Regions from separate parts of the Nocardia yamanashiensis genome, predicted to be linked through region 1. Evidence: riboswitches for the same ligand, from Rfam matches in the RefSeq annotation. Region 1 holds a riboswitch; each other region holds the start of a gene.
The links. A riboswitch is a leader RNA that binds a small molecule or an ion and turns the genes downstream of it on or off. The one in region 1 is predicted to bind S-adenosylmethionine.
Positions count from the first base shown of each region.

Region 2: linked by a shared signal. The riboswitch ahead of LTV02_RS25245 (ABC transporter substrate-binding protein) and the one ahead of LTV02_RS29455 (aminotransferase class V-fold PLP-dependent enzyme) in region 1 are both predicted to bind S-adenosylmethionine.
Region 3: linked by a shared signal. The riboswitch ahead of LTV02_RS33345 (rhodanese-like domain-containing protein) and the one ahead of LTV02_RS29455 (aminotransferase class V-fold PLP-dependent enzyme) in region 1 are both predicted to bind S-adenosylmethionine.
Region 4: linked by a shared signal. The riboswitch ahead of LTV02_RS03145 (AfsA-related hotdog domain-containing protein) and the one ahead of LTV02_RS29455 (aminotransferase class V-fold PLP-dependent enzyme) in region 1 are both predicted to bind S-adenosylmethionine.

Region 1 is NZ_CP089226.1:6,366,718-6,374,239, reverse strand. Features, by position in the region: gene LTV02_RS29480 (NAD(P)H-dependent amine dehydrogenase family protein) at 1-789, opposite strand, end outside; gene LTV02_RS29475 (SDR family oxidoreductase) at 815-1,603, opposite strand; gene LTV02_RS29470 (TetR/AcrR family transcriptional regulator) at 1,725-2,372, shown strand; gene LTV02_RS29465 (DUF2752 domain-containing protein) at 2,378-2,824, shown strand; gene LTV02_RS29460 (hypothetical protein) at 2,842-3,030, shown strand; gene LTV02_RS29455 (aminotransferase class V-fold PLP-dependent enzyme) at 3,077-4,390, opposite strand; SAM riboswitch class IV at 4,443-4,556, opposite strand; gene LTV02_RS29450 (biliverdin-producing heme oxygenase) at 4,741-5,409, shown strand; gene LTV02_RS29445 (LysE family translocator) at 5,556-6,179, shown strand; gene LTV02_RS29440 (flavin reductase family protein) at 6,181-6,729, opposite strand; gene LTV02_RS29435 (YbaK/EbsC family protein) at 6,786-7,259, opposite strand; gene LTV02_RS29430 (2-oxo-4-hydroxy-4-carboxy-5-ureidoimidazoline decarboxylase) at 7,300-7,522, opposite strand, start outside.
Region 2 is NZ_CP089226.1:5,361,245-5,368,766, reverse strand. Features, by position in the region: gene LTV02_RS25255 (GNAT family N-acetyltransferase) at 44-871, opposite strand; gene LTV02_RS25250 (HAD family hydrolase) at 958-1,596, shown strand; SAM riboswitch class IV at 1,742-1,858, shown strand; gene LTV02_RS25245 (ABC transporter substrate-binding protein) at 1,897-3,051, shown strand; gene LTV02_RS25240 (ABC transporter permease) at 3,052-4,887, shown strand; gene LTV02_RS25235 (ABC transporter ATP-binding protein) at 4,868-5,872, shown strand; gene LTV02_RS25230 (ABC transporter ATP-binding protein) at 5,865-6,608, shown strand; gene LTV02_RS25225 (putative FMN-dependent luciferase-like monooxygenase) at 6,605-7,522, shown strand, end outside.
Region 3 is NZ_CP089226.1:7,243,207-7,250,728, reverse strand. Features, by position in the region: gene pta (phosphate acetyltransferase) at 1-787, opposite strand, end outside; gene fgd (glucose-6-phosphate dehydrogenase (coenzyme-F420)) at 876-1,883, opposite strand; gene LTV02_RS33365 (HAD-IIA family hydrolase) at 2,098-2,862, shown strand; gene LTV02_RS33360 (MarR family winged helix-turn-helix transcriptional regulator) at 2,955-3,410, opposite strand; gene LTV02_RS33355 (type 1 glutamine amidotransferase family protein) at 3,407-4,045, opposite strand; gene LTV02_RS33350 (O-succinylhomoserine sulfhydrylase) at 4,146-5,360, opposite strand; gene LTV02_RS33345 (rhodanese-like domain-containing protein) at 5,387-5,809, opposite strand; SAM riboswitch class IV at 5,824-5,940, opposite strand; gene LTV02_RS33340 (Rv0361 family membrane protein) at 6,004-6,441, opposite strand; gene LTV02_RS33335 (FAD-dependent oxidoreductase) at 6,717-7,522, shown strand, end outside.
Region 4 is NZ_CP089226.1:676,431-683,952, forward strand. Features, by position in the region: gene LTV02_RS03140 (MFS transporter) at 1-1,090, shown strand, start outside; SAM riboswitch class IV at 1,169-1,281, shown strand; gene LTV02_RS03145 (AfsA-related hotdog domain-containing protein) at 1,296-2,084, shown strand; gene LTV02_RS03150 (HAD family hydrolase) at 2,081-2,803, shown strand; gene LTV02_RS03155 (hypothetical protein) at 2,797-3,639, shown strand; gene LTV02_RS03160 (hypothetical protein) at 3,690-4,349, shown strand; gene LTV02_RS03165 (class I SAM-dependent methyltransferase) at 4,360-4,965, opposite strand; gene LTV02_RS03170 (helix-turn-helix transcriptional regulator) at 5,039-5,896, shown strand; gene LTV02_RS03175 (NADP-dependent oxidoreductase) at 5,910-6,923, opposite strand; gene LTV02_RS03180 (lipopolysaccharide biosynthesis protein) at 7,145-7,522, shown strand, end outside.

The DNA of each region.
Region 1 (7,522 bases):
CTCGCGGCCGTCGCGCACACCGTGCACTTGGAAGCGCAGGGCAGCGGCGGTGCCGGGGGCGATGGTGCGATCGCCGATGACGATCTTGTCGGTCGCGGGCAGTCGTTCGAAATGCTGTGTGACGGTGTCGAGTTCGACATCCAGCGCCGCGGCGAGCTGACGGATGACGCTGCCCCAGGCCAGGGTGAGGACGCCGGGTTGCAGCAGCATGGGCAGGGCGTCGAGTTCGCTGCCGAAGCCCATGATGTCGAAGACGACCTTGGGGTTGTCGTAGGTGGAGTAGTCCATGATCTCCGAGCAGATGATGCGGTCGATCCGCTCGGAGCCGCTGCTCAGCAGGAGCGGCAGCCAGTCGTTGGCCCAGCCGGGGTCGATGCCGTTGACCCACAGCGACGCCCCGCCCTCCTCGGCCGCCGCCACGATCGGCGCGATGGCTTCGTCGGGCAGCACGCCGTAGGGGAATTGCAGGAAGACCGGGCTGCTGGACACCACATTGATGCCCGCGCGCAGGAATCGCTTCAGGTCCTCGACCGATTCCATGAGCCGGTCGTCGGCCATGGCGGTGTGCAGGATGCAGTCGGGCCGCAGGGCGATCAACGCGTCGGCATCGGTACTGGCCTTGACGCCGGTTTCGAGGTCCAGGCCCGCGAGTTCGCCCGCGTCCTTACCGGCTTTGGCGTCGCTGGACACCCAGACGCCGACGAGTTCGAGCTCGGGCCGGGCGATGATGGAGCGCAGCGCTCGGGCACCGACATTGCCTGTGCTCCATTGGATTACACGATATGTCATGGCAAATCCTCAGTGTCGCAACAGATCACAGATCGGGAATGGGAAGTTCGAGATTGGGCCGCTCGATGCCGCCGTCCACTTCGAGGACCTTGCCGGTGATGTAACCACCCGCACGGGAACTCAGGTACACGATGGCCGCCGCGATCTCCCAGGGCTCACCGAGCCGCTTCAACGGCGTCACCGATTCCATGGCGGCTTTGATTTCCGGTTGCTGCGCAACGACATCCAGCGCCGAGGTGAGCACCGACCCGACCGCGATGGCATTGACCCGGATCTTCGGCGACAGATCGGTGGCCGCCATCCGGGTCCAATGCGCGAGCGCGGCCTTGGCGGTGCCGTAGGCGAGGAACCCGCGCCCGGACGTGCGCCCCATCATCGAGCTGATGCTGACCACCGACCCGCCGCCGGCCTGCAACAGGTGCGGGACGGCGGCCTGGGTGAGCGCGTGGGCGGTGGAGACGTTGAACCGGAAGGCGTCCTCGAGGAACTCCGGGGTGCTGGTCATGAAGGTGTTGGGCATGGTCCCGCCGACATTGTTGACCACGATGTCGAGGCGGCCGAGCTCCGCTGCGGCGGTATCGGCGAAGGCTTTCACCGCGGACAGGTCGGACAGGTCGGCGGTGACGGTGGCCGCGCGCCGGCCCAGCGCGCGGATCTTGCCCGCGACTTCTTCGAGCTGATCGGTGGTGCGGGCCGCGATGGCGACGTCGGCGCCGGCTTCGGCGAGGGCGAGCGCGGTGGCGGCGCCGATGCCGCGGCCCGCGCCGGTGACGACGGCGGCCCGGCCGTCGAGTCGGAAGGTGTCCAGGATCATGGCGAAAGTCCTTCGGAGAGCTGCCCGCTCGTGATGGCGGTCACATGCAGTCTTTAAGAGCAAGCTCTTAACTGTCAAGGATGAGTTCTTTATGCGCTGGTGAACCGCTACCCTGCAGACTGTGGCAGGGACAGACGCGCGGGAGCGGATCATCGCCGCCGCGGAACGCTTGATCGCCGAGCGCGGGCAGGGGGTGCCGCTGCGGGATATCGCCGCGGCCGCGGAACAGCGGAACAATTCGGCGATCCAATATCACTTCGGCTCCCGGGACGGGCTCATCGAAGCCGTGGTCGAACGCCGGCTCGCCACCCTGGAAGTGCGCCGGCTGGAACTGCTTGCCGAACAGGCGGGTTCGGGGCGGCCGCCGGGCGTGCACGGACTGCTGGAAGCGCTGGTCATTCCCATGTTCGAGCTCGGGGAGCGGCACGGGGCGCATCACTACGCGCGTTTCCTGGAGCAGATACACACCCACCCGATCGTCACCGACGCCGGGAATCTGGAAGGCGCGGACCGCACTTCGGTCCGGGTGATCATGCAGGGCCTGGACCGCGAGCTGGCCGCATTGCCGATGCGATTGCGGGTGCGCCGGTTGCGTGCCCTCACCACAATGCTTTTCGCACTGCTCGCCGATCACGAACGCGCCGTGGAGGCGGGCAAGGTCCGCGCCGGGGATGTGGATGCCTGGGGAGAAATCATCGATATGCTCGCGGGCTCGCTGACCGCGCCGGTCATCGGCCTGGCCGTGGATCGGGCGCGCGGCTACCGTTGATGTTCGTGGACACCGCCTCGACCGAGCTCGATTCCCGGCCCCGCCCGCGCTGGGTGAGCATGGGCCTGCCCGTTGTCGCCGGGGCGGGGGCGGCGGGGGTGCTGGCACTGCTGCATTTCCGGGATCCGCATTCGGAAGGGTCCTACGGGGTGTGCCCGTTCTACACGCTGACCGGTTTCTGGTGCCCGGGGTGCGGGGGGCTGCGTGGCCTGCACAATCTCACCGACGGACGGATCCTCGACGCCGTCCAGAGCAATATCTTCGTGTTGCCGCTGCTGCTCGGATTCCTGGCCTACTGGGTGAATTGGCTGGTCGTGGGCTGGCGCGGCGGGGGCGTTCCGGCGCTGCCGCGGATTCTGCCGCGCAACGCCGTCTGGGCGGCGGCGGGCTTTCTCCTTATCTATACGGTTTTCCGAAATACCCCGTGGGGCAGCTGGCTAGCTCCCGTGTAATCGGTAATGCTCTGGATATGACCGATTCCCTCAAGGAACGTGTACGTGCCAAGCTGCTGCGCCAGTTGAACGAGGACGGTGCGCCGGATCCCGATCAGGATGATCCGCGCCAGATCTCCGTACAGGACGACCTCGAAACTCTGGACAGCGTGGCGGACGGCGACCCCCTGATCGAGGAACTCGCCGCCCGCTACCTCGTGCCGTAGAGGTGGGTTTCAGGGGTGAAACCCTGAAACCCCAAGGCGTGGCGGTTCAGATCGCGCAGGGCGCGGCGCCGTCGGTGCCGCCGCCGAAGGGGCGGGTTTCCGGGACCGGGTTCCAATGTCCTTCGGTGCGCGCGTAATTCCACTTCGGACCGGATTCGACCAGCGTGGCCACGGCATCGACGAGCCGGTCCACATCGGCGGCGGTGGTGCCTAGGCCGATGCTGGCGCGCAGGGCGGCATCGACGCCGAGGCGGGCGAGCAGCGGATGGGCGCAGAAGCGGCCGTCGCGCACGCCGATGCCGTGCTCGGCGGACAGATAGGCCGCGACCTGGGCGGGTTCGTAGCCGTCGACGGTGAAGGCGACGATGCCGACCGCATCGCTGCTGTCCCGCCAGATACGCAGGAAGTTCACGCCCGGAACGGTTTTCAGGCCGTAGCGCAGGCGGTGGGTGAGGTACTGCTCGTGCTCGACGGCGGTCGTCTCGTCGATGGCGGCCAGCGCGTCGCACGCGGCGGCGAGGGCGGCCACGCCGAGCACATTGGGCGAACCGGCTTCGTGGCGCTGCGGGGCGGGCGCCCATTCGACGCTGTCGGTGGTGACGGAGCGGACCGCGCCGCCGCCGGCCAGGTAGGGCTCGGCCGCGTCGAGCCAGTCACGGCGGCCGACCAGCACGCCGGCCCCGAACGGCGCGTACGCCTTGTGGCCGGAGAAGACCAGGTAGTCGACGCCGGAGGTCTGCAGGTCGATGCGGCGGTGCGGGGCCAGCTGGGCGGCATCGACCAGGATGCGGGTGCCGCACTGGTGCGCGATCCAGGCCAGCCGCTCGATGGGCAGCAGTTCGCCGGTCACATTGGAAGCGCCGGTAATGGCAAGCAGCGCAGCCGGCTTCGAACACAGTTCGGCGACCAGCCGCTGCACCGTCTCCTCGATGGTGTCCGCGACCGGCACCACCCGGCGGCCGTGCCGCTCCCAGGGCAGGAAGTTGGCGTGGTGCTCCACGTCCAGCACCACGGTGTCGCCGGGCACGCAGCCAGCCAGCAGGTTGAGCGAATCGGTGGTGTTGCGGGTGAAGACCACGACCTGGTCGTCGGCGGCGTGCACGAAACGGGCGACCGCGCCGCGGGCGGCTTCGTAGCAGTCGGTGGAGACGCGGGAGGCGTAGCCGGCGCCGCGGTGCACGCTGGCGTAGTACGGCAGCAGTTCCGCGATCCGGTCGGTGACCTGCTGCAGGGCGGGGGCGCTGGCGGCGTAGTCGAAGTTGGCGTAGGTGGTGGTTCCGCCCTGGACGAGGGGGACCTGGAGGTCGCGACCGGAAACGGTGGCGAGCGGGGCACAGGCCTGGTCGGCGAAAGCAGTCATCACGAAATCCCGTCGGGTAATGGGACGCGCGATCGGAAAACAGGCGATCGAGAGTCCGCGCTTGCCGTGCCCGGTCGGGCTACGGCCCGGTCGTCACCTGGAGCACCCCACCGCGGAGGAGGGTTGCCGACCAGCTAGCCAGGGCTTGACGCTGGTACTCATGACCTGATTGGAGAGGCTGGCAGATGGCTCGGGTGGTTGTCAACCCCGCCGCGAAAATCATCCGAAAGTTGGAGTGGGAGGGTGCCGAAGTTCGAATCGCGAGATCGTTGCTGAGGCGTACAGTCGGAGGCGAAGTTAGGGTGGCCTAAAGAGTGCGGCCCGGTAGTTGATCACGAGGGAGCTCGACCATGACCAGCACGGTAGACGCCGCCACGCCGTTCTCGACGCTCATCCGCACCGCGACCGAGCAGCAGCACAACGAGGCCGAGCACTCCACCTTCATGCGCGATCTGCTCACCGGACAGCTCGGGGTGCAGGCCTTCTACCGCTACACCGGGCAGCTCTGGTTCGTCTACGAGGCGCTCGAAAAGCATTCCGCCGCACTGGCTTCCGACCCCGTCGCGGGGCCGTTCGTGCGTCCCGAACTGAATCGCCTGGCCGCGCTGGAAGCCGATCTGGACTACCTGGGCGGCGCGAACTGGCGTGAGGAGCTGGCGCCGCTGCCGTCCACCGCCGCCTATGCGGCCCGCATCGAGGAATGCGCGGGCGAATGGCCGGCCGGGTACGTGGTGCACCACTACACCCGCTACCTGGGGGATCTGTCGGGTGGCCAGGTTATTCGCGGTACCGCCGAGAAGCTGTGGGACCTGCCCAAGAAGGGCGATGGGGTGCGGTTCTACGTGTTCGAGGGCATCTCGAATCCGGCCGCGTTCAAGCGGGAATACCGCGAGGCCCTCGATGCCATGCCGATCGCGGGCGCCGAGGTGGAACGGGTGCTGGACGAGGCGCGACTGGCCTTCACCATGAACACCAACCTGTTCCAAGAGCTCGGCGCGGAATTCAGCACGCGGAACTGAATCTCTGACGTCCGAGGGCCGTCGACCCTTTTCATCAGGGGGTCGGCGGCCTTTCGCATGGTCCGGGCCGGTGAAACGCCGGGGCGGGTCGCGCGAAGCCGGGAATGGGCTTGCGCTCATGGGCGGTGGCGAGTTGCCATGGAGGAGTGAGTCTTCCGCTGCTGCTCAGTTTCGTCGGCCTGTGCGTCCTGCTCGCCCTGACGCCGGGGCCGGATACCTTTCTGGTCCTGCGGTTTTCGATGGCGGGGCGACGTCAGGCGGTGGCGGCGGCGCTCGGATCGGCACTGGGCGGGATCGTCTGGGCGGTGGTGGTCGCAGCCGGGGTGGCGGCGCTGCTGGAGCAGTCCGCGACGGCCTATCGCACGCTCAAGGTGATCGGCGGAATCTACCTGGTGTACCTGGGCGTTCGGGCCCTGCTATCGCGGCGGCGCGGGCCGGGCGAGGAGGGCGAGACGTCCGCGCCGGAAACGGATTCCCGGGTTCGCTCCGCATTCGCTGCGGGATTGCTGTCGTGTGTGCTCAATCCGAAGGTCGGGTTGTTCTACCTGGCGGTGCTGCCGCAGTTCCTCACCCACGTGACTTTCGCGAACACGCTCACCCTGGGTGCCATCGAATCCACTGTCGCCGCAATCGAAATGGTGCTGCTGGCCGTCGCGGCCTCGCGGGCGGTGGCGCTGTTGCGGCGGCCCCGGGTGCGGCAGCGGCTGGAACAGGCTAGTGCGGCCGTACTGGCGGCGCTGGGTATCGGGACGGCCGCGTCGGCGGCGTGAGTCAGTCGGCGATCTCGGCGCGGTGGTAGGCCCCGTTGTAGTACACGAGGGGACCCGCGGCGGGGGTGTCCTGGGTGTGGTCGTAGACCCGGGTCACCAGTCCGATGATGAGGTCGTGATCGCCGAGTTCGATGCGCTGGTAGACGGTGGCGCGGACCCAGATCGGCGTGCCGTGCAGGATCGGCTCGCCCGATTCCAGGGTGTTCCAGAGCGACCGGTCGGTGAAACGATCCTCGGCGGCGCGGCTGAACCGCTGCGCCAGATGCTTCTGGTGCTCGCCCAGGAAATGCACCACCACGGAGTCGCTGGCACGCAGGGCGGCGATGCTCGACGAGGTGTGGGCGATATTGAAGGAGATCAGGGGTGGTTCGGCCGAGAGCGAGGCGAACGAGGTGGCAGTGAAACCGACCGGACCGTTCTCGGACTTCAGCGTCACGATGGTGACACCCGCCGGATAGTGCCGCATGGCCGCCCGATACTGCTGCGCGGTGATGCCGCTCAGATCATCGGGCACCTGTAGCTCGGACCCGGGCGCCGGAGAATCGCTCACGCCTCGAACCTACGCGCAACCCCGGCCGCTTATTCCCCGGCTGTAAGAAATCTCGCTCAATCCACGTCGATGGCCAGGCCCGCCGTGATCCGCACCAGCTCCCCGAACGTGGTGCGGAACAGCGTGGTGGGATGACCGCCGGCCGCCCACAGCTCCGGGTGCCGGGCGAGCGCGTTGTCGATGAAGGTGGGCAGATTGGTGGGATGCCCGAGCGGGGCCACCCCGCCGATCGGCTGCCCGGTCACCTCGCGCACCATGGCGGCGGGCGCGCGAGTCAGGGTGCCCTCCAGGCGTTTTCCGGTGTTCTCCAGATGCACCTGGTGCGCGCCGGAGACCAGCAGCAGCACCGGATCCTCGTCCAGCATGAACACCAGGGATTTGGTGATGGCTCCGACGTCCACGCCCAGCGCCTCCGCCGCCTCGGCCGCGGTGTGGGTGGGCGTGGGCTGAGTGACGATCACCCCGTGATGGCCGCGCTGGATCAAGGTGTCGGAAACCCTTGTCGCGACGGGTGGCAGGGACCTGCGCATGGCAACCAGGGTAGAGCGATTGCGGTGAATGTGCGGGGGATCAGTAATCGGGGTAGCCGTCCTCGGGGCCCAGCATTTGCAGGATTCGCGCTCTGGTGATGCGAATCATCTCCGCGACCGAGCGGTCCGAAACCTGTTCGTGGACACAGGAATCGAAGACTCTTTCCAGATCGGTCGGGGAGAGGGCGTGCAGTTCGGCTTCGGCGGCGGTGTGGAGTGCGTCGTAGCCCGGATAGGGGCGGCCGTCTGCCAGTTTCGCTGCC
Region 2 (7,522 bases), 1.0 Mb from region 1:
TCGTGGAGATCGTCTGCCGGGCCGGGGGTTCCGGCTGTGGGGGTCAGGATTTGACGAGGATCGCGCGTGGGTAGAGCAGGGAGAAGCCGCGGGCCTGGGCGTTCTGCTGGGATTTTGAGGCGGGCTGGGTGGTGATGGTGGCGATGTCGGAGCCGGCGGCGCGGGCGTCGGACAGGCGGGCGGCGAGCAGGGCGGTTTGGACGCCGTGGCGGCGATGTGCGGGAACTGTTGCCGCGCCGGTCAATTGGGCGATGCCTGCGGCGAGGCGCATGCTCGCGCCGCCGGCGGGGGCGTCGTTGCGGCGCGCGAGGTAGCGGGTCACGCCGGCGGCGGCGGTCAGGTCGCGCATGGCGGCGGCGATGATTTCGCGGGGGAATTCCTCGTGGGAGGCGATGCCCTGGGCGTCGGGGTGGGCGAAGCCGTCGGCGACCAGGGTGAGCCAGAGGTCGAATTCGGTGTCGTCGCTGGGGGAGACGACGACGCCGGGTGCGGGGGTGGGCAGGTCTACGCCGGTGAGTGCCAGGCCGAGGACGTTCTCGAATCCGAGCAGCCGATAGCCGCGGGCGGTCAGCAGGGCGCCGATCTCGGGGTCGGCGAGGTGGGAGAGCTCCACCTGGACGGGGGTGTCGCGCTTGGCGTACAGGGCTTCGATCTCGACCAGTTCGCGCGTGGTGGGCACCCCGTCGAAGCCGAGGCCCGCCACCTTGTTGAGCGGTGAACCGGGTTCGGCGTAGGCGGCCACGCCGCCCGCGAGGGGGATGGCGAAGCCCTGGCCGTCGGACCGGCGGGCGTGGGCGGCGGCCGCGCCCTTGGTGATCAGATCCGTTTCCACGCCCTCGATGCGTGCGCCCAGCTCCATCCCGCAGAACAGCGTGCCCTGATCAGTCATGGCCCGAGCCTAGTTCGCGGCCGAACCCTGCCGCCTCCGGTTTTCCCGCCGGTCCGTAGGGTCGAGCCGTGGCTGTTGATCATGCGACCGGTCGGGGCGATGGGCTCGTCGTCGGATTCGACCTGGATATGACCTTGATCGATTCCCGGCCGGGCATCGCCGCCGTCTGGGATGCGGTGGCCGCCGAAACCGGCGTGCCGATCGATTCCGCGCTCGCCGTGTCACGGCTCGGGCCGCCCTTGCAGATCGAGGCCGCGCACTGGTTCCCGGAAGATCAGGTGCCGGGCGTGGTCGCGCGCTATCGCGAGCTGTACCCCGGGCTGGCCATCACACCGAGCCGGGAACTGCCGGGCGTGGACGATGCGCTGGCGGCCGTGCACAAGGCGGGCGGCAAGGTCCTGGTGATCACCGCCAAGAACCAGCCGCAGGCGCAACTGCATGTGGATCACCTGGGGATGGATGTGGATGATCTCGTGGGCGGGGTGTGGGCGGAGGAGAAGGGCGAGGTGCTGCGCGCGCACGGCGCCCGCATCTACGTCGGCGATCACCTCGGAGATGTGCGCGGCGCGAAGGCCGCGGGCGCGATCGCGGTGGCGGTGACCACGGGACCGTATGCGGCGGAGGAACTCTCGGCCGAAGGCGCGGACGTGGTGCTGACCGACCTCACCGAGTTCCCGGCCTGGCTCGCCGGTCACCTCGACGCCTGACGCGCGAAACCGAATCTCCGCCCCCGGCGGCGCATTCGACGGCCCGCGCTCGCCCCCTGTTCCCGGGCGGGCGCGGATGGTCTTTGACTTCACGGTGATTCGAACACTGTCGAGGCCCGTGGCGCCTAATTACTCTCTGGCGCACGGTCACGAGTATCAGCATGTTCGAGCCCCGGCTCGCTGATCGGCAACCCTCGCGCGGCGGTGGGGTGCCCCGGGTGACGACCAGGCGGTGTCCGACCGGGCATCGCAAGCGCTTTCAGGCCCGGGCGTCGCGTGGGTGAGTCACAGAGGAACAAGATGAGCAAGCAGTGGTCCGGGTCGCGTCGGCTCCGGCTGGTGGTGGGTGTCGCGTCGGCGGCGTTGGTGGCGGGTCTGACGGGGGCGTGCTCCGACAGTTCTTCCGCGGACAAGGGGACGGTCTACTTCGGGGTGTCGGGGCCCAAGACGGGCGCCTCGGCGGAGTACGGGCGGCTCTGGCAGCAGGGCTTCGACCTGGCCTTGGACGAGATCAACGCGGCCGGCGGAATCGACGGCAAGAAGGTCGAATTGAAGTGGGAGGACTCGCAATCCGACCCGAAGCAGACGGTGCCGATCGCCACCAAGTTCGTGGGCGACAACTCCATCATCGCGGAGCTGGGCGACTTCTCCTCGCCGGCCTCCATCGCGGCGTCGCCGGTGTACAACCGGGGCAAGCTGGTGCAGTACGGGTTCACCAACTCCTCCACCGATTTCACCAAGGGCGGGGACTACTCGTGGAGCCCGTCGATCACCCTGGACGTGTTCCAGGAGCGCAACGCCCAGTGGGTGTCGGCCAAGGCCAAGAAGGTTTCCGTGGTCTACCTCGAAACCGACTGGGGTAAGCAGGCTTTCAAGTTCTTCGAGCAGTTCGCGAAGGAGAAGGGCGTCGAGATCGTGTACTCGTCGCCGATCCTGCCCGACTCGCAGGACTTCCGTCCGGTGCTGATCAAGGGCCGCGACGCCAACCCGGATGCGTTCGTGCACTTGGGCTATGGCCCGGACGGCGCGCTCGTGGTGAAGCAGCTGCGCGATGTCGGCTTCGGCGGGCAGTTCTTCGGCGGGCAGAACACCCCGCAGTTCATCTCGCTGGCGGGCACCGCGGCCGAGGGCGACATCGTCAACGGCGTGTTCTCGGCCTCGGACCCGAACCCGAAGATCCAGGCGTTCGTCGGCAAGTTCAAGGCCAAGTTCGGCACCGACCCGGGCGATTTCAACGTGTACGCCTATGACGCGCTCAATGTGCTGGTCAAGGCCGCCAAGCAGGGCGGGGCGACCCGCGAGGGCATTCTGAAGGGCCTGCGCGAGATCAAGGACTTCGACGGCATCGGCCTGGGCACGTTCGCCTTCGACCAGGGCACGCGTCGTCCCAGCGGCGTGAAGCCGATCGAGCTGGTGCTGAAGAACGGGCAGTTCGTGCCCACCGGGAACAAGTAGATGTTCGACACGCTCATCGCGGGTCTGGTCCACGGCAATGCGTACGCGCTCATTGCCGTGGGCATCACGCTGATCTTCGGGGTCAGCAATGTCATCAACTTCGCGCACGGCGCGATCTTCGCCTTCGGGTCGGTGTTCGGCTGGTGGCTGATCGCCGAGCACGGGCTGCCGCTGTGGGCGGCGCTGATCCTGGTGGTGGGGGCGACCGCGCTGGTCGGCGTCGCCATCGACGTGCTGGCGGTGCGGCCGCTGCGGCGCGCGCCCGCCATCGCGGCGCTGCTGGCGACGGTGGCGGTCGGGCTGATCATCGAGAACGTGGTGGCCATCGTGTTCGGGCCGGACACCCGGCCGTTCCCACAGGTGTTGTCCACCAATAACTTCCGGCTCGGCGGGGTGCGGTTCGGCACCTCCGACGTGGTCATGTTCGCCATCACCGTCACGGTGATGGCGGGGCTGTGGGCGTTCCTGCGCTACAGCCGGCACGGGCTGGCCATTCGGGCCACCGCGCAGGATCCGGACGCCGCCGCGCAGATGGGCATCGGGGTGGGGCGGGTGCAGTCGCTGGCCTTCGCCATCGCGTCCGGGCTGGGCGGGCTGGCGGGGATCTTCGTCGGGCTCTACAACTCGAATATCTCGCCGACCAGCGGCGGGGTGGTCGGGATGACCGGGTTCGTGGCGGCCACCATCGGCGGGCTCGGATCGATTCCGGGGGCCGTGGTGGGCGGTTTCGTGCTCGGGCTGGTGGAGGCGTTCGGCATCTACACCTTCGGGGACGGGTACCGGGACCTGATCACGTTCGGGCTGCTGGTGGTGTTCCTGGTGCTGCGGCCGGGCGGGCTGCTGGCGCGGCCGCCGGCCATCGAATCCGAACCGCTGACCGGGACGTTCCTGGGGGCCGGGCGGCAGCTGCGGGTGCGGTGGTGGCATGCGCTCATCGCGTTCGCCCTTGCGGGACTGGTGATTCCGGCGATCTCGAACGATTACGGCATCTCGGTGGGGACGCAGATCGTGGCGTACGCGATCATCGCGGTGTCCATGACGCTGGTCGCGGGGTCGGCGGGACAGCTGGCCATCGGGCAGGCGGGTCCGATCGCCATCGGGGCGTATACCTCTGCGGTGCTGACGGTTTCGCACGGCCGGTCGTTTCTGCCCGCGATCGTCATCGCGGGAATCGTCGCGGCCGTGGCGTCTTCGGTGCTGGCCGCGCCGCTGTGGCGGCTGGGCGGGCACTATGTCGCGATCGCCACCCTGGGCATCGGCATCGTGACGGTGGCGTTGATCCGCAATTGGGAGCCGGTGACGCGTGGCAGCTACGGCATCTTCGGGATTCCCGCGCCGTCGCTGTTCGGGTTCGAATTCACCACGCACAAACAGATTTTCCAGCTGGAGCTGGTGGTGCTGGCCATCGTGCTGGCGGTGATCGTGGGCGTGCAGCGGTCACGGCTGGGCACGGTCATAAAGTCGATCGGCGCGGACGAAGTGGCGGCGCGCTCGGCCGGTGTGCCGGTGCGCGACTACAAGGCGCTGGCCTTCGCCATCGCGGCGTTCTTCTCCGGGATCGGCGGGGCGCTGTTGGCGCACCAGTACTCCTACATCGATCCGACCGTGTTCAACCTGCCCATGTCGCTGCTGGTGGTGACGATCCTGGTGCTCGGCGGCACCTCGTCGCCGTACGGCGCGGTGCTCGGCGCGGCGGTGCTGATCGGCGCGCCCGAGGCACTCCGGCTGGCACCCGAATGGCGAATCGTGTTGTACGGCTTGGTCTTGCTGCTCGTGGTCCGCTTCCGGCCGCAGGGCATCCTGGTGAGGAGGGAACGTGTCCCCGTCAACGCCTGAACCCGTGCTGCAGGTGACCGGCCTGCGCCGCTCGTTCGGCGGCGTGCACGCCGTGGACGGCATCGACCTGACCGTCGCGCCCGGCGAGTTCGTCGCGATCATCGGGCCCAACGGCTCCGGCAAATCGACCACCATCAACCTCATCTCCGGCGTCCTGAAACCCGACGCCGGGGAAGTCCTGGTGCGCGGCAAGCGAATCCGCCCCGGCAAGCCCGAAGCCGCCGCGGCGGCCGGGCTGGCCCGGACCTTTCAGAACGGCCGTGTCTTCGGCAATATGACGGTTCGCGAGAACGTGGACGTCGGCTTGCAGACGACGCTCACCGCGTCTCGCCCACTGCGGTCGCTGGCGAATCTGCCGGTGCTGCGCTGGGTTTCGCTGCTCGCCGAACTGGCCGTGGCCCTGGTGCCGACGCCCGCCGCGCGGGCGGAACGCAAGGCGACCGCGGACCGTATCGACGCGCAACTGGCCCGCTTCGGCGAACGCCTCACCCCGCGCGCCGAAAACCCCGCCTACACCCTCTCCTACGCCAACCGCCGCCGCACCGAGATCGCCCGAGCCCTGGCTTTGGAGCCGGACCTGCTGCTCCTCGACGAGCCGGCCGCCGGCATGAACCAGACCGAAACCGCCGAAATCGGCAGGCAGCTGGCCGAACTGAAGGCCCAGGGCCAAACCGTCCTGCTGGTCGAACACAAGATGGACATCGTCCACGACCTCTCCGACCGCGTGCTGGTCCTGGACGAAGGCCGCGTCATCGCCGAAGGCAAACCGGACGAGGTCCTCGCCGACCCCCGCGTCATCGAGGCCTACCTCGGCCGCAGCCGGGTGACTCCGGCCGCTGAATCCGGAGTGGATGGTTCGGGCGAGCCCGAAGCCGGGCCGGAGACCGCGGTGAGCGTATCCGGCGAGGAAGACCGAGACGAAGCCGTCGGCGCGGGCCGGTCCGACGAGGTGCGCGGTGAAGGGAAGGTGACGGCGGATGCCTGAGACCGAGGGCGTGCCGCTGCTCGAGTTCGATCGGGTGGTGGTGCATTACGGGCCGTCGCGGGCGTTGAACGAAGTCTCGCTGAAGGTGTTTCCGGGGGAGATCGTTTCGCTGCTGGGCGGGAACGCGTCCGGGAAGTCGACGACTATGAAGACGGCGCTGGGGTTGTTGAAGCCGACCTCGGGGGCGGTGCGGATCGACGGGGTGGATGTCAGCAAGACTCCGCCGTCGGCGCGGATCGCGGCGGGGTTGGCTTCGGTGCCCGAGGCGCGGCGGGTGTTTCCGGCCATGACGGTGGAGGAGAACCTTTTCGTCGGCGGGTATATCCGGAAGGAGCGGCGGGCGGTGCTGGCTGCGCGGGCGGGGGAGATGTTCGATCATTTCCCGCGCTTGGCCGAGCGGCGGAAGCAGCGGGCGGGGACATTGTCCGGTGGGGAGCAGCAGATGCTGGCTTTCGCGCGGGCGTTGATGAGCAAGCCGCGGTTGATCTGCATGGACGAGCCGACCATGGGGTTGTCGCCGTTGTTCGTGGACCGGGTGCTCGATGAGATCGCGCGGCTGAACAAGGAACTCGGGCTGGCGATTCTGATCGTGGAGCAGCAGGCCGAACTGGCGCTGAGCATCGCGCACACGGCGAACGTGCTGCGGACCGGGGAGATCGTATTGCACGGTCCGGCAGCGGAATTGGTGGGCGATCCGGCGGTGCGGGACGCGTATCTGGGGAAGGTGACGGTATGAGTGTGCAGGGCACCGCGATCCGGCGGCTGGGGTTCTTCACCCGGCTGGTGCGCGCCGACGCGAGTGAGGATGCGGCGCAGGTGTATCGGGAGGCGCTGGAACAGTTCGAGCTGGCGGAACGGCTGGGCTACGACACCGCGTGGGTGGCGCAGCATCATCTGGATCCGGCGGAGGGCGGATTGCCGTCGCCGTTCGTGTTCCTGGCGCACGCCGCCGCGCGCAATCCGCGACTGCGGCTGGGAACGGCCATCGTGACGCTGGCCCTCGAGGATCCGATCCGGGTGGCCGAGGACGCGGCGGTGCTGGACGTGCTCAGCGGCGGGCGGCTCGAATTGGGTTTCGGGGCGGGTGGTTCCAAGCACGCCTTCGAATTGTTCGATCTCGGCGACGCGGACCGGCAGCGGGTGTACGCGGACAAGCTCGCGAAAGTCGTCGCCGCACTGGATGGCGCGCCGCTGGTCGAGGATCGCGGTCTGAATCCGCCCGCCGGCGGTCTGCGTAATCGTCTGTGGCAGGCCACTTTCTCGGCCGGCGGCGCGGAACGGGCGGGCCGCGCCGGTGACGGGCTGCTGCTGTCGAAGGCACAGCCGCGCGATGCCGCGAACGCGGACGCCACCCTGTGGGAAATCCAGCAGCCGCTGGTGGACGCCTACCTGAAGGCGCTGCCGGACGGCGTCGAACCCCGGATCGGGGCCTCCCGAGGCGTTTTCGTGGCCGACGATCACGACGCCGCCGTCGCCCTGGCCGAACGCGGCGCGGAACGTTTCCTGGAGCAGTTGCGCCGCAACCATGTTCCGGACCTCGCCACCACGGTCTCGGACGTGCTGCGCGACTCCTACTTCGGCACCCCCGGCGAGGTGGTCGAGCAGCTGTCCGCCGACACCGCGCTGCTGCGCTCCACCGACTTCATCGTG
Region 3 (7,522 bases), 880 kb from region 1:
CGTCGGAGCGGTCGCCGGGGGTGATGACGGCGACGCCGTCGGTGAGGCGCTCCAGAATGTGCTCGGCGGTCATACCGCCGACGATCACGTCGAGGGCTTCGCGTTGCAGCAATTCCGGGTCGCCGCTGTAGATTTCGCCGTCGATGGCCTCGCACAGCTCCGCCATGGTGGGGGCCTGCAGCAGCGGGACCTCGGGGAGAGTCCAGGACGGCACCAGCGCGACCTGCTTGAGCACGGCCGCGTCCTGCGCCATCTGCTCGGGCTCGCAGCGGTTGGCGATGACCGCGACCAGTTTGGCGTGCTCGGAGACCAGTTCGCTGCGGCACAGCTCGACCAGCTGGCCCAGTTCGGCCGGGGTGCGGTCGGATCCGCGCACCACCAGCAACACCGGCGCGCCGAGGTTCACCGCGATGCGGGCGTTGTAGCGGAGTTCGGAAGGGCTTGCGACATCGGTGTAATCGCTGCCCAGGATGAGCACGGCATCGCAGAGCTTGGCGACCGCGTGGTACCGCATCACGATCTCGCTGATGGCGGCGTCCGGGTCCGCGTGCACCTGCTCGTAGGTGACGCCGATGGCCTGGTCGTAGTCGATATCCGCGGTGGAATGCTCGAGCAGCAATTCCAGGATGTAGTCGTGCCCGTCGGCATCACGGGTGATGGGCCGGAACACCCCGACGCGGGGCGTGGTGGCGGCCATTGCCTGCAACACGCCGAGCGCCACGGTGGACTTGCCGGTGTCGCCCTCGGGCGACGCGATGTACACACTCGAAACCGGTGCGGCAGCCATAACCGGAAGACTACCGACCGCTATGTACTGATTTCCGTGGCACGCGGCATTCGTGCCGAGTGCCACAGAAACCGAGTCGGTAAACCGGTTACAGCGCGCGCAGGCGCGGGGCGATATCGGCGGCGAACAGGTCCAGGAAGCGGCGCTGATCGTGGCCGGGGGCGTGGAAGACCAGGTGGTTCAGGCCGGCGTCCAGGTACGGCTTGATCTGGTCGACGGCCTGATCCGGATCGCTCGCCACGATCCAGCGCTTGGCGATCTGCTCGATGGGCAAAGCGTCTGCGGCGGCTTCCATTTCGATCGGGTCGGTGATGGAGTGCTTCTGCTCGGGGGTGAGCGAGAGCGGGGCCCAGAAGCGCGTGTTCTCGAGCGCCAGTTCGGGATCGGTGTCGTAGGAGATCTTGATCTCGATCATCCGGTCGATGTCCTCGACGGTGCGGCCGACCTTGGCCGCGCCCTCGGCCACCGCGGGCATCAGCTTGTCGTTGTAGAGCTCCATGCCCTTGCCCGAGGTGCAGATGAAACCGTCGCCGGCGCGCCCGGCGTACCGCGCCACCAGCGGGCCGCCCGCCGCGATGTAGATCGGGATGCCGCCCTTGGGGACGTCGTAGATCGACGCGCCGACGGTCTTGTAGTACTGGCCGTCGAAGTCGACGCGATCACCCGTCCACAGCGCGCGCATCAGATCCACCGACTCGCGCAACCGCGCGAAACGCTCCTTGAATTCCGGCCATTCGCCCTGGAAGCCGGTGGCGATCTCGTTCAGCGCCTCGCCGGTGCCGACGCCCAGCATGATGCGATCCGGGTACAGGCAGCCCATGGTGGCGAACGCCTGCGCGATGACCGCCGGGTTGTAGCGGAAGGTCGGGGTCAGCACCGAGGTGCCGAGCTGAATGCGATTGGTGCGCTCGCCCACCGCGGCCATCCAGGCCAGCGAGAACGGGGCGTGCCCGCCATTGTGCCGCCAGGGCTGGAAGTGATCGCTCACCGTCGCGCTGTCGAGGCCGTGCTCCTCCACCGAAACCGCGAGTTCCACCAGTTCCCGGGGACCGAACTGCTCCGCCGACGCCTTGTATCCGAGCTTGAGGTCCTTCACGCGCCACTCCTGTCGCTGTACTGCGCTTGTGTCATGCGGGCCAACCTCCCGCCCGGATGGCCCACCCGTGGTGAACCATCTCTCATCGCACGATATGTCCAAAAGCGGGGAACGAATGTGGCAGGGGTGACTTCACCCGACAGCAACGCGAAGGCAAATTAGACTCGGGCGGGTGACCACCACAGCTGATCCCATCCTGTCCTATCTCACCGACATGGACGGCGTCCTGGTGCACGAGAACCACATGGTGCCCGGGGCCGACAAGTTCCTCGCCGAACTGCGCAGCAATGACATTCCGTTCCTGGTGCTCACCAACAACTCCATCTACACCGCGCGCGATCTGCAAGCGCGCTTGAAGCACACCGGCCTGGAGATCCCGATCGAGTCCATCTGGACCTCGGCGCTGGCCACCGCGACCTTCCTGAACGAGCAGCGGCCGGGCGGAACCGCCTATGTCGTAGGCGAATCCGGGCTCACCACCGCGCTGCACGAGATCGGGTACGTGCTCACCGACAGCGATCCGGACTACGTGGTGCTGGGCGAGACGCGGACGTACTCGTTCGAGGCCATCACCACGGCGATCCGGTTGATCGCGGCGGGGGCGCGGTTCATCGCCACCAATCCCGACGCCACCGGGCCCTCGCGCGAGGGCATCCTGCCCGCCACGGGTTCGGTGGCCGCGCTCATCACCCGGGCCACCGGCAAGGAGCCCTACTACGTGGGCAAGCCGAATCCGCTGATGATGCGGTCGGCGCTGCGGCGGATCGGGGCGCACTCGCAGTCCTCGGTGATGATCGGCGACCGGATGGACACCGACATCATCTCGGGCATGGAGGCCGGGATGCGGACGGTGCTGGTGACCACCGGCATCTCCAGCCGCGCCACCATGGAGCAGTACCCGTACCGGCCGACCCTCATCCTCGACTCCGTCGCGGAACTGGTGGGGCACACCAGGGATCCGCTCTCCCTGCTGGGCTGATACCTCGTCATCCCGGCGTGCTTTCAGCCGGGATCCACTACCCCGGCGAACCATGTGGATTCCGGCTGAGAACATGCCGGAATGACGGGGGGTTAGTCGATTTCGGGTAGGCCGACTGCGTCGAGCGCGGCGGAGAGGCGGGTGAGGGCGGCGGCGATGTCGCGCATGGCATCGACGCCGAGCTCGGCCGCCAGCCGTTTCGCGTAGGCGGCGTGCTGGGGGTTGATGCGCTCCACCGCCGCGCGGCCCTCCGGGGTGACCGCCACCAGCTTGGCGCGCTTGTGCGCGGGGTTGGGGCGGTATTCGGCGAAACCCTTGTCCACCAGCAGATCCGCCACCCGCTGCACGCTCTGGCGGGTGATGCCCATCTCCCGGGCGATGCCCGCGACCGGCAGCGGCTCGCGCAGTACCGCGCCGAGCACCATCCACCAGGCCACGGTGATACCGGCCGGGCGGGCCAATTCCTCTGCGATGGCGAGGAATTGGCCGTTCAGCTTGAACGTGGTGACCGCCGAGGTGGCGAAGAGTTGCTGCTCGGCCGGCCTCATCCGGCGACCGCCGCGCGGCTCTCCTCGTACTCGGCGAGGGCGAAGAAACCGGCCGGATCGTTGTCCTTGTACAGCCTGATCCAGGCTTCGAGGACCTGCGACTCGTAGATGTTCAGCTTCGCGAAGATCGCGGCGGCGAAATCGACCGGGGCGACGCCGCTTCCGGTGATCAGCGCGCCGTCGGCGACGGCCGGTTGGTGGACGAAGTTCGCACCGCCCGAATAACCGCTGTAGGCAAGGTATTCCGCGGCATTGCTGGTGTGCTTGCGGTCGTCCAGCAGGCCCGCGGCGGCCAGGCCGAAGGTGGCTCCGCAGATCGCGGCGACCGGGACGCCGGCGGCGAGGAATTCGGCGGCCTTGTCCGAGAAGTCTTTCAGCGCACCGGTTTCCCAGGTGTCGGAGCCCGGCAGGATCAGCAGCGCGCTGTCGGCGGGCGAGAGGTCCGCGAGCGCGAGATCCGGGACGACGCGCAAGCCGCCCATGGAGGTGACCGGTTCGGTCGTCGGGCCGACGGTCTTGACCTGCCAGGTCCCCGGCTCGCGATGCCACAGGCCGCGATTGAGGTGCGCGGTCGCGTGGCCGGTCTCCCAGTCGGAGAAGGTGTCGTAAACGGCGAGGTGCACTGTCTTGGTCATGACAGCATCCTGTCATGTTTGACAGCATGCTGTCAATGACTGAGGCCGAAGAAAGCCGGGACCGTCACGAGGACGGTCCCGGCTTCCGGAGTTCGATGGATCAGCCCAGCGCGCGATCCAGATCGCCGATCAGGTCCTCGACGTCCTCGAGGCCGATCGAGATACGCAGCACCCCGTCGGTCAGGCCGATGGCCGCCCGCCCCTCCGGCCCCATGGCGCGGTGCGTCGTGGTGGCGGGGTGCGTGATCAGGGTCTTGGCATCGCCGAGGTTGTTGGAGATGTCGATGATGCGCAGACCGTTGAGCACCTCGAAAGCCCGCTTCTTGCCCTCGGATTCGGGGGCCTTCAGCTCGAAGGTGATCACCGTGCCGCCGCCGGACATCTGCCGCGTGGCCAGCTCGTACTGCGGGTGCGACTTCAGGAACGGGTACTTCACCCACGCCACGGCCGGATGCTGCTCCAGGAATTCCGCGATGCGCAGCGCCGAATCGACGGACTGGCGCAACCGCAGCGGCATGGTCTCCAGGCCCTTGAGCAGCGTCCAGGCATTGAACGGGCTCAATGCCGGGCCGGTGTGCCGCATGAGGTTCTTGACCGGGCCGTCGATGTACTCCTGCGAGCCCAGGATGGCGCCGCCGAGCACACGGCCCTGGCCGTCGATGTGCTTGGTGCCGGAGTAGACCAGCACGTCCGCGCCGAGGTCGAAGCCCTTCTGCAGCAGCGGGGTGGCGAAGACGTTGTCCAGCACCACCTTCGCGCCGGCGGCATGCGAAAGATCCGCCACCGCACGCACATCCACCAGGGTCTGCATCGGATTGGAGGGGGTTTCGAAGAACACGGCCTGGGTGGGCACCGACAGCGCCTGCTCCCACTGGTTCAGATCCTCGCCGTCGACGAAGACGGTCTCCACGCCCCAGCGCGGCAGGATCTCGTTGGCCACCACGAAGCAGGAGCCGAAAAGCGAACGGGCGGCGACCAATCGGTCACCCGCGCCGAGCAGCGCGCCCAGCGCGGTGAAGACCGCGGACATGCCGGAGGCGGTCGCGAAGGCCGCTTCCGCGCCGTCGATCAGGCGCAGCCGCTCCTCGAACATGGCGACCGTGGGATTGCCGTAGCGCGAGTACACGAAGTGCTCGATATCGCCGGTGAACGACGCCTCGGCCGCTTCGGCGCTCTCGTAGACGAATCCGGAATTCAGGAACAGCGCTTCCGAGGTCTCCTCGAAACCCGAGCGCCGGGTGCCGCCGCGCACGCTGATCGTGGCGGGGCCGACGCCCTCGGGAAGCGGACGGTCGAACGAACCACCGGTGATCATGACTGTCTCCTATCGACCCGGACCGGTTACGACTGCCGCCAGGGCAGGCCGTCGGCACGCCAGCCGACGACGCCGCGATGGCCCTGCGCGTCCAGTGCGCCTTCGAAACCTTCGATCACATTGAACGACGGCTCGAAGCCGACGGCGGTGGCGGCGGTGGCCGCGCCGATGGAGCGCTGACCGGACCGGCAGATGAAGATGACCGGGGCGTCGGAGTCCGCGCCGCGCTCGGCCAGCACGCCCTTGAGCTGATCCACGAAGCGCGGATTGGGCGTACCGGTGACGTCCACCCACTCGATCAGCGCGGTCGGGCGGCCGATGCCGCTGGTGTCGGGCACGCCGACGAAACGCCATTCGGCTTCGGTGCGCACGTCGACTAGCACCGCATCCGGATTGTCACGCAACAGTTCCCACGCTTGCTTCGGCGTGATGTCACCCGCGTAGCTCACTTCAACCTCCTGTGAATCCGCACTTGCCGCATCGTTTTTCCGATGCACAGCCAGGTCGTCACCCGGAGCACCCCACCGCGGAGGAGGGTTGCCGACCAGCCAGCCGGGGCTTGGCGCTGGTACTCATGACCTGGGAGAAGAGTGCCGGGTACCGGGCCCGGCTGTCAAACTGTTCGCCGATCTCCGGAACCGTGTCACGAATCGCACACCAACCAGGCCGAACCCTGCTTGCTGAAGTGCCAGGTGGTAGTGGATTCCCGGTCACCGGCCCGCCAGGTGACCAGGGCGGTCGCCTTCTCGCCTTCGACCCGCGGGTCGACCAGCTTCACGTACGCGTACTTGCCGCCCTGTTCACCGGGCTTGCCCGCGAGCGGGGACTTGGCCTCGTCGAAACCCGAACAGGCCGTTGACTTGTCGATGACGTCGGTGCCGCTGCGGGAGTCGGTGAAGGTGCGGGCGGCGATGGCCAATCGATCGGAATCTGTGACATTCTTCTCAGCCGGGGACACCAGCGCGGCGATCACGATGCCGAGGATGACGAGCACGATCACCACCGCCGCCACCAGGAACGGCAGCATGGTCCGGGTTTCGTCCTGATCGATCGGAACCGGCTGGTCATCGACGTCACTCATGGGTAGATCATGCCTGCCCGGCGCGGGCGGATCGAGCACGGCACCGGCCTGTCGGATCGGCGGGCATTCGTGTGGTTCACCGCACCCTCGCGGGTACGGGTCCTTACCACCGATAGAATCAGCGCAATTCCCCCGCCGAAGCGGGAATAGCAACACCACGCAGCAACGCTGCAGCGTCGGGAGTCCCCGGGACCCCCGAACCCGGTCGCAACTTAGCCTAAGCTAAGAAACAAAGACCAAGACCTGAAGTATCGAATCAAAGGGTGCGCGTAAGAATGACCGAACAGAGTGCAGCGACCCGCCCGCTCCGCATTGCGATCGTGGGCGCCGGCCCGGCCGGAATCTACGCCGCCGACGCGCTGATGAAATCCGATGCCGATGTGAGCATCGACCTGTACGAGCGGATGCCCGCCCCGTTCGGTCTCATCCGCTACGGCGTCGCCCCCGACCATCCGCGCATCAAGGGCATCATCACCGCCCTGCACAAGGTGCTCGACAAGGAGCAGGTGCGCCTGCTGGGCAATATCGACTACGGCGTCGACATCACCCTCGAGGACCTGCAGCGTTTCTACGACGCGGTCATCTTCTCCACCGGCGCCAATGCCGACCGGGCCCTGGAGGTTCCGGGCATCGATCTGGACGGTTCCTACGGCGCCGCGGACTTCGTGTCCTGGTACGACGGGCACCCGGACGTGCCGCGCACCTGGCCCCTGGACGCCGAGAAGGTCGCCGTGCTCGGCGTCGGCAACGTGGCCTTGGACGTGGCGCGCGTGCTGGCCAAGACCGGTGACGAGCTGCTGCCGACCGAGATCCCGCCGAACGTCTACGAAGGCCTGAAGGCCAACAAGGCCCTCGAGGTGCACGTGTTCGGCCGCCGCGGCCCGGCGCAGGCCAAGTTCACGCCCCTCGAGCTGCGCGAGCTCGACCACTCGCCGACCATCGAGGTCATCGTCGATCCCGAGGACATCGACTACGACGAGGGCTCCGAGGCCGCGCGCCGGCACTCCAAGCAGGTCGACATGATCTGCAATACCTTGGAGCAGTGGGCGATCCGCGATGTCGGCAACCGCCCGCACAAGCT
Region 4 (7,522 bases), 2.8 Mb from region 1:
GGTGCTGCCGGTATTGAATCGGCTGGCCGGGGACTGGGATACCTCCAAATCGGCGGCCACCTGGACGACCACGGCGTTCGGGCTGGCGTACGGGGCCGGGTTCCTGGTGACCGGTCCGCTCTCGGATCGATGGGGGCGGCGGCCGGTGATCGTGGGCGGGTTGCTGGCCACCGTGGTCAGTTCGCTGATCGTCGCGGTCGCGCCGGGATTGGGGACCGGGCTGGCGGCGCGCGTATTGCAGGGGCTCACCGCGTCGTTCTTCGCGCCCGCGGCGTTCGCGTATCTGAGCGAGCGCATCGCACCCGAACGGCGGGTGTTCGCGTTGACCTGCTTGACCAGTTCATTCCTCGGGGCGGGGGTGGTGGCGCAGGTGCTGGCGCAGCTGATCGGCAATGCGCTGGGGTGGCATGCCATCTTCGTCTCGGGCGCGATCGCGTTCGGGTTGTCGGCGGCGCTGCTGCGAATCGTGTTGCAGGACGGGCGTTCCGGCGCTGCGGGACCGGCGCCGACGGTCCGGGCGGTCTTCGCGCCGTTCGGGCACTTGCTGCGGCAGCCGAAACTGGTGCTGCTCTATCTGAGCTGCCTGGCGGTGCTGGGGTCGTTCGTCGGCATCTACACCGGCATTCAGCTGTCGCCGCCGGACGGCGTCGGATCGGGCAACGGTGCGCTGCTGGCCCTGCGCGCCAGCGCGATTCCCGCCATGATCGCCGTGCCCGTCCTGGCGAGCCGATTGGGGACCATCGATCCGAATCGCCGGGTGATCGTCGCCCTGGCGACCGCCGGGGTCGCGGCCGGTATCACCGCCGTACCCCTCGGCGGTATCTGGGTCGCGGCATGGTTGTTCGTACTCGTCACCGCCATCGCCGTCGCGGCCCCGGCGGCCGTACAGGCCATCGCCGCACAGGCCGGACCGGCCCGGGGCGCGGCCACCGCGCTCTACACCTTCGCCCTGTTCGTCGGCGCGAGCGCGGGCCCGCAATTGGCGAATCTCTTCGCCCACTCCGGATATCCGGCCATCGCGGCGGCCATCGCCGTGCTCGCGCTGACCGGTTCCGCGCTCGCCTACGCCTCCACCATCCGCCCACGCTGAACCCCGGGCGGCGAGTTTTCTCCACCCTGGTTTGAACTGTTGCTCGTAAACAACTGTCCCGCATAACTTTTCGATCACGGTCATGAGTTCCAGCGTCAAGCCCCGGCTGGCTGGGCGGCAACCCTCCACGACGGCGGGGTGCTCCGGGTGACGACCGGATGGCGGCGAACGCGTCGCCATAAGCGTCATTCTCGCGGAGGAATCAATGTCTGTAGCCCAACTCTCTTCGGCGTACCCGGCGGCGGAAACCACGGTGATCAGCGAGCTCGTACTGGTCGCCGATCGATTCCGGGGCATTGCCGAAGACGACCGGGCCTTCACCGTCTCCGGGCTGGTCGCCGCCTTGCGCGGCGGCCGGCTGCGGGAATCCGAGCAGCCGGTCACGGTGCGGCTCGGGCAGGGCGTGACCCGGCACGATCTCGACTATGTCGAGCATGTGGCGGCCATTCACGCCCCGGCGGGATTGCGGGTGCTGGGTGAGGTGCCCGAACCGGCGCCGCGGCACCAGGTGCACAAGTATCAGAACTCGAATGTGCTGCTGGCCAACCTGATCCGGGAATCGGCGACCGAGTTCTCGGCGGATCTGCGGATCCACGGGGACAACGAACTGCTGCTGGATCATCAGACCGGCGAGCACGTGCAGGGCATCGTGATCGTGGAAGCCGTACGGCAGCTGTTCCTCGGCGCGTTCGAATTGGAATACGGGCGGCGCTGGCCGGAGCAGCACTTCTACATCGTCTGGAACAGCATCGAATTGGAGTTCAAGTCGTTCCTGTTCCCGCTGCCCGCCAGCGTGCACGCGGTGCTCACCCCGGTGTCCATCGAGGATCCGGCCAAGCTGGAATTCGCCATCGAGGTGGAGGTGCGGCAGGCCGGGCAGGTGGTGGCGACCACGCGAATCTCCTACGCCGCCTTGCCGAACGAGCGCATCTCGCAGATCGAACGGCACAAGGCCGCCAAGGCGATCGCGGCGTACCTGGGCGTCGCGGCATGAGCGGGGCCGCGTTCTTCGACGTCGACGAGACGTTGATCACGGTCAAGAGCATGTTCGCGTTCCTGCGGTTCTGGCTGGCCGAAAACGGCGACGACGGAACGGAATACGCGCGGGCGACCGGGGAGATCAAGGAGCGGGCGGCCGGCGGGCTGGCGCGCGAGGAGGTCAACCGGCTGTACTACCGGAATTTCCGCGGGGTGCGGGCCGAGGACCTGACCGCTTCCGGGCAGCGCTGGTTCGAGCAGTTCGTGGCCGGTGGCGCCGCCTACTATTCCGATGCCGTGGAAGCGCTCGAAGCGCACCGTGATTCGGGCGACCGGGTGGTGTTCCTGTCCGGTTCGTTCGCCGCCGCGATCGCGCCCGTCGCGGCGGTGCTGGGGGCCGACCAGGTCATCGCCACCACCCCGGTGACCGATGAGAACGGCGTGCTGACCGGTGAGGTGTGGCGGCCCATGATCGGGGCCGCCAAGGCGAGCGCCGTCACCGAGTTCCTGCGCGAGCACGATATCGCGTTCGAGAACACCTACGGCTACGGCGATCACGCCAGCGACCTGCCGTTCCTGGAGGTCGTCGCGCAGCGGGCCTTCCGGGGCGACGACCCGGTGCTGCTGGCGCGCGCGGCCGCCGAGGGCTGGACCCATTTGAGCGATCGGGTCGCCGCCACACCCGGCGCACCCGGCCGCATCCTGACCGAGAAAGAGGCTGTCTCCGTATGGTGAACCAGCGCTATGACCTGACCCCGACCACCCAGGGGCCGCTCTATCCGCCGAGCGAAGCCGTCGACGCGGAGGGGAATTTCATCGTCGCCGGCTTCCTCAACGAGGCCGGGCCGGACGGGACGGTGACGCGGCGCTGGGGCAATGCCCTCGTCGCCGCGGACACCCCGCTGCCCAAGTTCGGGGAGAACCTGCCGTACACGGTGGTGCGTGAGCTGGGCGCGGAATTGTCGGAGGCGGATGCGGCCATCGAGCTGTACACGCTCCCATTGCCGTTGCCCGCCAACAACTATCCGATCGTGTTCGCCCCCGATCAGGCGCCGGACGCGCATTCGGTGGAGCGGCCCAGCTACCCGTTCCACGCCACCCCGATCCCCGATCTGCGTCCCGAGGACGGGCGCAAACTCACCACCCCGGTCACTCTCGGCGACTGGCTGAAGGCCCGCGGCACCCTCGAGGTGAGCGTCGCCGACGATGCCCGCACCGCCGAATTCCGTTTCGAATTCACCGATCTCATCCCCGATTCCCTGTACACGGTCATGTCCCTGCGCGCCAAGGATCTCGACCCCGATGCCCCCACCCGGCCCGGCCCGCTCGGCGTCCCGAACGTGTTCGTCACCGACGAATCCGGTCGCGCCGCCTACCGCGCCGTGCTGCCCAACCCGTTCCCGGATCCCGCTCTGCCGGGCGCGAATCGGATCATCAGCGTGGTCGTGCTCTGGCAGAGCTACCAGCAGAACTACGGCGGCGCCATCGGCCATCACGGCCTCGGCGGCGACATCCACGCCCAGCTGAAGATCCCGACCCCGGCCTTCGCGGAATTCACCACCCACGACTGACCACCGGAAAGCACCGCTGTGGCCGTCCCGTCGGGCCTACCATCTACCGCATGTCGGACCCACGGGACGGCTCCACCATGATCGAAGGCCGAGTCGTGCACTCTGTCTCGAACGCCCTGCGCATCACCTTCCGCAGCGGCCCCGGCGACCCCCTCGCCGTCGGCGTCCAGGGCGCGGGCGACGGTTTCACCGCCAAACTCGGCATCCTGTTCGGCTTCAAGAACGGCGGCACCGGCCGTCACCGCATCACCTACGCCGACGGCTCCAGCATCTGGGTCCACTCCAAGGACGGCGCCCCCACCGTCCTCACCCGCGCCGACGGCACCGCCATCGGCACCATCCAGCGCGCCGACACCTCCACCGCGGTCGCCTCCACCGCGGGGACCCTCTTCCATTTCGTCCCCCTCCCCGATACCGCCCCCGCCCCCGACCGCTACCGCCTGCGCATCCTCGACCGCATGGGCGAGGAAGCGGGCCGCCTCGACGTGATCCGCACCCCCGACGGCTGGACCCCGGGCCACCTGGCGAACGACCTGGCGGACACCTATATCTGGTGGGACCGCGCCGGCCAGCCCCTCCCCACCCCCATTCTCGGCACCCGCCTGGTCACCCGCCGTCCCCTCGATCCCGATGAACGCGACATCTTGCTGGGCGTCTGCGCGGATATCGCTCTCGGCCTGCGCCCCTACATCGCCACCATGAAGCACTGACCCGCTTGCGTTATCGCGGCGATCGGGCGCGAATGTAGGTGACCGTGCCGAGGTGGCCCTGGCGGACGTGGGTGATCTCGTCACAGATCAGGCCGGCGTCCTCGAGCAGGCGGGGGAGCCGGTCGGCGTGCACGTCGGCGATGTGGAGGCCGCCGCCGGGGCGGAGGATGCGGCGCATCTCATAGGCTGCGGCGGCTTGGGTTTCGAGGTCCAGGTGGTGGAGCATCAGGGCGGTCAGCACCTGATCGAAAGCGGCGTCGGGGTAGGGGAGGTCCTGGGCGTAGGCGCGGTCGAAGCGAATGCCGTTGGCGGGGTGGGCTTTCCGGTGGGCACGGGCCAGGGCCAGCGCGTCGGGATCGCAGCCGGTCAGGTCGGCGTCGGGGTGGGCGTTCTTGGCCAGGAGGGTGAGATTGCCGGTGCCGCAGCCGATATCGAGAATCCGCTGGCCGGGAGAGATGGCGGCGCCGGCGATCACTTCGGCGTGGACGGCGGGTGCGCCCAAGATGCGGGTGAGCAGGTCGTAGGTGGGGAGGAGGAAGTCGAAGCCGGCGGCGGGGATGTAGTCGTGGCGGTTGCCTAGGCGGCGGCTCAGCGTTTGAGGATCAAGTTTGGGCATGTATTCATGGTGATCGGGCCGGTGCCTGCGTAGTTGGGGGATCGTTCGCGGTTCTTGGACTATCTTTGGTCGGATGGAGCACGCGGCGCGATTGGTGCGGCACGAGCGCGGGGTGCCGGTGTACGAGTATCGGACCGCGTTCGGGACGCCGCCGGTGTCCGTGCTGCATATCGCCGGGCACGAGCGGGAAGGTGGCGACCGGCCGCACATTCATGCGTTCCCGGTGCTGATGTATGTCCCCGACCCAGGTGCCGTCTACCTGGTCGCACCGGGACAGTCCGTCGAATCGCCTGCCCTGCACGGGATTCGGCACGGGCTCGGCGTGTACTTCGATCCCGCCGCGCTCGGTTCCGACACCCGATCCCCGTGGCCCGCCTGGCGCAGCCACCCGTTGCTGTTCCCCTTCGTGCACGGCAGCGCCGACGGTCTGCTGCGCCTGGAAGTGCCCGGCTCCCGCCGCCGGTTCTGGTCCGCCACCGTCGAATCCATCGAATCCGAGCTCGCCCACCGTGCCGACGGCTACCAGCAGGCCGCCCTCGCCCACCTGACCCTGCTGCTCATCGAGGTGGCCCGGCTGGCCGCCGACGTGGTCGGCGACCTGCGCCGCAGCGGAGAACCCTTGCTGGCCAAGGTCTTCGAGGTGATCGACGAGAAATACGCCACCCCGCTCTCGCTGCGCGACGTAGCGGCGGCGGTCGGCCTCACCCCGGGCCATCTCACCACGGTCGTCCGCCGCCGCACCGGCCGCACCGTGCAGGACTGGATCACCGAACGCCGGATGGCCGAAGCCCGCCGCCTGCTCGCCGACACCGACCTGCCGATCGCCGAGGTCGCCCATCGCACTGGCTTCCCCGACGCCGGCTACTTCACCCGAATGTTCCGCCGCCACAACGGTATTCCGCCCCGCCGGTGGCGCACCGGCGACGCCTGAGACGCCCCGGCGGTCAGTCGGCGACCTTGATCACCAGCTTGCCCAGATTCTTGCCGGTCAGCAGACCGCGGAACGCTTCGGGGGCATTGTCGAGACCGTCGACGACATCCTCGAGATACGCGATGCGCCCCTCGGCCATCCAGCCGCTGACATCCGGATAGAACTCGCCGAACTGGTCCAGGAACTCGGTCTGGATGAAACCGCGCAGCTGCAGGCTCTTGCGCAGGATCAGCGACATGAGCAGCGGCATCCGGTCGGGGCCGGGCGGGAGTTCGGTGTCGTTGTACTGGGCGACCAAGCCGCACACCGGGATTCGGGCGAACTTGTTGAGCCGGGGGAGTACGGCGTCGAGGACCGCGCCGCCCACGTTCTCGAAATAGACGTCGATACCGTCGGGGGTGGCGGCGGCCAGCTGTTCGGCGAAATCCGGCGCCCGGTGATCGAGGGCGGCGTCGAAGCCGAACCGATCGCGCAGCAGCGCCACCTTCTCCGGCCCGCCCGCGATGCCCACCGCCCGCGCGCCCTTGATCTTGGCGATCTGGCCCACGGTGGCGCCGACCGGACCGGTCGCCGCCGCGACCACCACCGTCTCACCCGGTTGCGGGCGGCCGATGGTGAGCAGCCCGGAATACGCGGTGAACCCGGGCATGCCGAGCACGCCGAGGGCCGTGGTGAGCGGCGCGACCGCGGGATCCAGCTTGCGCAGATAGCCGGTGTGCTCCACCGAATGCGTCTGCCAGCCTCCGTAACCGAGCACGAAGTCACCGGGTTCCAGCGCCGGATCGGTGGATTCGAGGACCCGCGACACCGTCGCGCCGCACATGGTGTCGTCCACCTCCACGGGCGGGGCGTAGGACGGCGCATCGCTCATGCGCCCGCGCATATACGGATCGAGGGACAGATAGACCGTCTGGAGCAGGGCCTCACCGGGATTCGGCGGCGGCAGTTCCACCGTCTCGGTACGGAAGTTCTCCGGCTCGGGCATACCGGTCGGCCGGGAGGCCAGCACGATGCGGGTGCTCTTCATCGGTGATGAAACCTTTCGGTGGGCGACGAGGACATTGTGGACCGCCATCGGCGCCGGCCGGGCGGAACCGCGCGCGTGTCCCACTCAGCGGCAACCGGTGACTTCCGGCCAAGGCGGGCGTTCGGGTGGCGGGAAAGCGGTGGCAGGGCGACAATTTCGGCGTCGGCAGCGGGAACCGGCGCGGGTTGTCATGCCGGATCGACGACGGGTCGTGGGGTGCGATGCTGGAACGGGTGCGGGCGCGGCGCGGCGCGGGCGGGGTCGCCGGGGTGCTGCGGGATATCGGGTACGTGAGCCTGGGCAAGTACGGGCAGTATCTGGTGACCGCGGTGACGGTGCCGTTGACGGCGCGGGTGCTCGGGGTCGGCGGGGTCGGGTTGCTGGCCATCGGGATGTCGGCGTATTTCATCGGATCGCTGCTGGTCGATCTGGGCATCAATGCCTTCCTGGCCGCCCTGCTCGAGGAAGAGGGCCTGGACGAACTGCGCGGCAGCTATCTGGTGGTGCGCGCCGTCATCCTCGGCGCGCTCGCGGTTGCGCTCGGCGCTGGGTGGTCTTTCCAAGCGGGCGAACACGTGTGGATGATCCTGCTCGGCATG